2 regions of the Streptomyces sp. 184 genome follow, and region 1 is predicted to be linked to the other one. Evidence: riboswitches for the same ligand, from Rfam matches in the RefSeq annotation. Region 1 holds a riboswitch; the other holds the start of a gene.
What was found. Region 1 has a riboswitch for S-adenosylmethionine ahead of thrC (threonine synthase). Riboswitches for the same ligand answer to the same signal wherever they lie in the genome.
Positions count from the first base shown of each region.

Region 2: linked by a shared signal. The riboswitch ahead of QBL21_RS24680 (aminotransferase class V-fold PLP-dependent enzyme) and the one ahead of thrC (threonine synthase) in region 1 are both predicted to bind S-adenosylmethionine.

Region 1 is NZ_CP123230.1:7,462,963-7,465,348, forward strand. Features, by position in the region: gene QBL21_RS31730 (MoaD/ThiS family protein) at 1-24, opposite strand, end outside; gene thrC (threonine synthase) at 21-1,325, opposite strand; SAM riboswitch class I at 1,343-1,482, opposite strand; gene QBL21_RS31740 (glucosyl-3-phosphoglycerate synthase) at 1,664-2,386, shown strand, end outside.
Region 2 is NZ_CP123230.1:5,809,980-5,812,365, forward strand. Features, by position in the region: gene QBL21_RS24680 (aminotransferase class V-fold PLP-dependent enzyme) at 1-1,280, opposite strand, end outside; SAM riboswitch class IV at 1,466-1,583, opposite strand; gene trpD (anthranilate phosphoribosyltransferase) at 1,714-2,386, opposite strand, start outside.

The DNA.
Region 1 (2,386 bases):
CGGAATTCGGACGTTCACGCTCATGATGCGAGGCCGGCCTCTCGGAAGGAGTCGAGTGTGGGACGAATGATCGCGCTCGGCCCCGTGGTGGGGGCGACCGCGTCGAGGGTCTTCAGACCGTCGCCGGTGTTGATCGCGACGGTGGTCTCGGCCGGGTCGATCCGGCCGTCCGCGACGAGCTTCGCCAGCACGCCGAAGGTCACGCCGCCCGCCGTCTCCGCGAAGACGCCCTCGGTGCGGGCCAGCAGCTTGACCGCGTCCACGACCTCGGCGTCCGTGACGTCCTCCACCGCACCGCCGGTGCGGCGGGCGATGTCCAGCACGTACGGTCCGTCGGCCGGGTTGCCGATGGCGAGGGACTTGGCGATGGTGTCGGGCCGGACCGGGCGTACCACGTCGTGGCCGTCCTTGAAGGCCCGCGAGACCGGCGAGCAGCCCGCCGCCTGGGCGCCGAAGATCTTGTACGGGCGCTCCTCGACCAGGCCCGTCGCGATCAGCTCCTTCAGCGCCTTGTCGATCTTCGTGAGCTGGGAGCCGGACGCCACCGGGATGACGATGTTGTCCGGGAGCCGCCAGCCGAGCTGCTCGCAGATCTCGTACGCGAGGGTCTTGGAGCCCTCCGCGTAGTACGGGCGCAGGTTGACGTTCGTGAAGCCCCAGCCCTCGCCGATCGGATCGCCGATCAGCTCGGAGCAGAAACGGTTCACGTCGTCGTACGTGCCCTCGATGCCGACGACGTCGCCGCCGTACACCGAGGCCATGACGACCTTCGCGTGCTCCAGGTCGTACGGGATGAACACGCACGACCGCAGCCCGGCCCGCGCGGCGGCGGCGCCGACGGCGCCGGCCAGGTTGCCGGTGGACGAGCAGGACAGCGTGGTGAAGCCGAAGGCGCGGGCCGCCTCGACGGCGATGGCCACCACCCGGTCCTTGAACGAGTGCGTGGGGTTGCCGGAGTCGTCCTTCACGTGCAGCTCACCGGTCACGCCCAGCTCGGCGGCGAGCCGGTCGGCGCGGTGCAGCCGGGTGAAGCCGGGGTTCAGATTGGGCTTGGACGCCACGTCGGCGGGGACGGGCAGCAGCGGCGCGTACCGCCAGATGCTCCGCGGTCCCGCCTCGATGCGCTCCCGCAGCCGGGCCGCGGACCCGGCGTCGCCGCCGGGCAGCTCGTACGCCGCCTCCAGCGGCCCGAAACAGGACTGGCACGCGAACACCGGCCCCAGCGGCACCCGCTCCCCGCACTCCCGGCACGACAGCGCGACGGCGGGACCCAGGTCGGGGGCGCCGTCTACGACGGCCGGGGTGGGAGCTGTGTCTACAGCCATACTGGCGAGGCCCTCTCTCCTCATCTTCCCCGCGACGCGTCTCGCCGCAGGACGGAATTGGCACCATCACCGTCCGGGGCCTCGCAGCGTCGCGAGTACCGGACGGAGGGTTGCCGGGGCTTCTACGGGCCGTTCCCTCTGCCCCTCTGGATGAGCTCTGTATGGCGCCGGCCCGGCGGGGCCGTCCGACGCATTTATGCGACGCGCGGACCCCGACATAGGGACGTCACGCACGTTGTTCAAGACTGTAACCGACGACCAGGACAGTTGTGAGGGCCGTCCGGCACGCGAGACGGCTCTCACACCTCACAGGACCACCGGCAAGGGGAGGCCCGCAGGTGCTCGATGACGTGGAGCAGTGGCTGAAGACGCGGTCCTGGTCCGCGCCGGACCGGCCGCGCGCCCGGCTCCTGGCGGCCAAGCGGGCGCTGGGGGCGCGGGGGACGGTCAGCGTGGTGCTGCCGGCGCTCGACGAGGAGGCGACGGTCGGGGCGATCGTCGCGGCGATCCGGGCGGAGCTGATGGCTCCGGGCGGCCCGGAAGGCGACCGGCTCGTGGACGAGCTGGTCGTGATGGACTCCGGCTCCACGGACCGTACGGCGGAGGTCGCCGCCGCGGCCGGCGCGCGGGTGGTGCACCGCGACGAGGTGCTGCCGCGGATGCCGGCGGTGGCGGGCAAGGGCGAGGTGCTGTGGCGGTCGCTGCTGGTGACGCGCGGCGAGATCGTGTGCTTCGTGGACGCGGACCTGCGGGACTTCGACACGGCGTTCGTGAGCGGGATCGTGGGTCCGCTGCTGACGGAGCCGGACGTGGAGTTCGTGAAGGCGGTGTACGACAGACCCCTCGGTACGGGGGGCGGTGCGAAGGGTGCGGAGTTCGGTGCGGGCGGTGCGGTCGGTTCGGCGGTCGGTGCGGCGGCGGGTACGGCGGGCGGTGCGGGTCGCGCGGAGGCGGGCGGCCAGGGTGGGCGGGTGACGGAGCTGGTGGCCCGGCCGCTGCTGAACCTGCACTGGCCGCTGCTGGCCGGTTTCGTCCAGCCGCTGGGCGGCGAGTACGCGGCG
Region 2 (2,386 bases), 1.7 Mb from region 1:
AACCGGTCCACGTGCTCGTCCGGCGTCCCCGCGCCGAAGCTCACCCGCACCGCGTTCAGGGGCCGCTCCCCGTCCCCCGCGCCGCCCCCGCACTCGGCGTACTCGGCGGACCCGCCCGTCTCGCCGAGCAGCGCCCGCAGCAGCGGGTGCGCGCAGAACAGCCCGTCGCGCACCCCGATGCCGTGCTCCGCCGACAGCGCCGCCGCCAGATGCGAGCTGCTCCAGCCGTCGACCACGAACGAGATCACCCCCACCCGCGCCGCGTCCGCGCCGAAGAGCGACAGCACCCGCACCCCCGGCAGCTCCGCCAGGCCCGCCAGCACCCGCGCCACCAGCGCCCGCTCGCGCGCCACCAGCGCGTCGAACCCGGCCTCCGTCAGCGCCTTGCACGCCGACGCGATCGCGTACGCGCCGATGACGTTCGGCGACCCCGCCTCGTGCCGCGCCGCCGTCGTCTGCCACTCGACGTCCACTCCCCCGCCCTCCGCGCGCAGCACGCGCCGGCTGGCGCCCCCGCCCGCGAGGTACGGCGGCGCCGCCCGGAGCCAGTCCGCCCGGCCCGCGAGCACGCCGGCCCCGAAGGGCGCGTACAGCTTGTGCCCGGAGAAGGCCACCCAGTCCACGTCCAGGTCCGCCACGTCCACCGGGTGGTGCGGCGCGAGCTGCGCCGCGTCCAGGACGAGGCGCGCCCCGTGCCGGTGCGCCGCCGCGGTCAGCTCCCGTACGGGCCACAGCTCGCCGGTGACGTTCGAGGCGCCGGTGACGCAGACCAGCGCGGGACCGTCGCCGACCCGCGCGGCGAGCGCGGAGTCCAGCGCCGCCACGGCCTGCCCGGGGCCGGCGGGCGCGGCGAGCACGGTGACCCGGCCGGCCGCGGACCCGTCGTGCTGCCAGGGCAGCAGCGCGGCGTGGTGCTCGGTCTCGAAGACGTAGACCTCGGTGCCCGGCGGCAGCGCCGAGGCCAGCAGGTTGAGCGAGTCGGTGGTGGAGCGGGTGAAGACGACCTGGTCGTCGGGGCGGCAGCCGAGGAAGTCGGCGACCGTGGCCCGGCTGGACTCGAACAGCTCGGTGGACAGTTGCGAGAGGTAGCCGGCGCCGCGGTGCACGCTGCCGTAGTACGGCGCGTAGGCGGCGACGTCGTCCCAGACGCGCTGGAGCGCGGGGGCGCTGGCCGCGTAGTCCAGGGCGGCGTACTCGACGTCGCCGCCGGTGACGAGCGGGGCGCGGACCTCGCGGCCGAGGACGGGCAGACAGGCGGGGGTGAGCGTGGACGCAGACATGCAAAAACTCCCGTGAGCAGGCGCGGAGATGCGGGGTGACGGGCCCGTACGGCCCGGAAGAGGACGCGCGCGACGCTCGGATGGCGGGGACGCGCGCAGCGGCGGCGGGGCGGAAAGGCCCCTAGCGCATTCGCTTGCTCACGGCGGTACTCCCTCGGCCGACCAGGACCCCTGGATTCGCGAGGGGTCCGCGCTTGCCGCAGACCTCGCTGCCTGCGGCCCGGTCATCACCCGGGGCACCCCGCCACGGACGGAGGGTTGCCGGACAGCGGGCCGGGGCCTTGATCGCTGTCGCTCGTGACCTGGTCAGGAGTATGCGCACCGGAGAGCCGCGGCGCAACCCGGTTGCCCGGGCTGTCCGCAACTCTCCGGAAATCGGCGGCGAACAGCCCTCGCGCGAGGGCGCCCCCGCGCGGGAAGTCGCGGACCCTCCTCAGCCGTTGCTGGCCGCCACCCAGCGCTCCAGCACCCGCAGCGCCGACCCCGAGTCGATGGACTCGGCGGCCCGTACGATGCCCGCCGCGATCCGCTCCGGCAGCGGGCCGTCCGCGCCGGGGTCCAGGGCCGTGAGCGCCGCCGCCGCGTTCAGCAGCACCGCGTCGCGCACCGGGCCGGTCTCGCCGGCCAGCAGCCGCCGGGCCACGTCGGCGTTGTACGAGGCGTCCGCGCCCCGCAGCGCCTCCACCGGCACCAGGTCGATGCCGACGTCCCGCGGGTCGAAGCTCTCCTGCCGCACCGCGCCGTCGCGCACGGTCCACACCTGCGAGGTGGCGGTGGTCGTCAGCTCGTCCAGCCCGTCGTCGCCGCGGAAGACGAGCGCCGAAGCGCCGCGCTCGGCCAGCACACCGGCCATGATCGGTGCCATCCGGGCGTCCGCGACGCCGGTGGCCTGCGCCCCGACCCGGGCCGGGTTGGTGAGCGGGCCGAGGAAGTTGAACGGGGTGATGACGCCCAGTTCCTTGCGGGTCTGCGCGACGTGCCGCATCGCGGGGTGGAACTTCACCGCGAAGCAGAAGGTGATGCCCGCCTGCTCGGCGACCTCGGCGACCCGCTCGGGCGTGAGGTCGAGGTTGACCCCCAGCTTCTCCAGCACGTCGGAGGCGCCG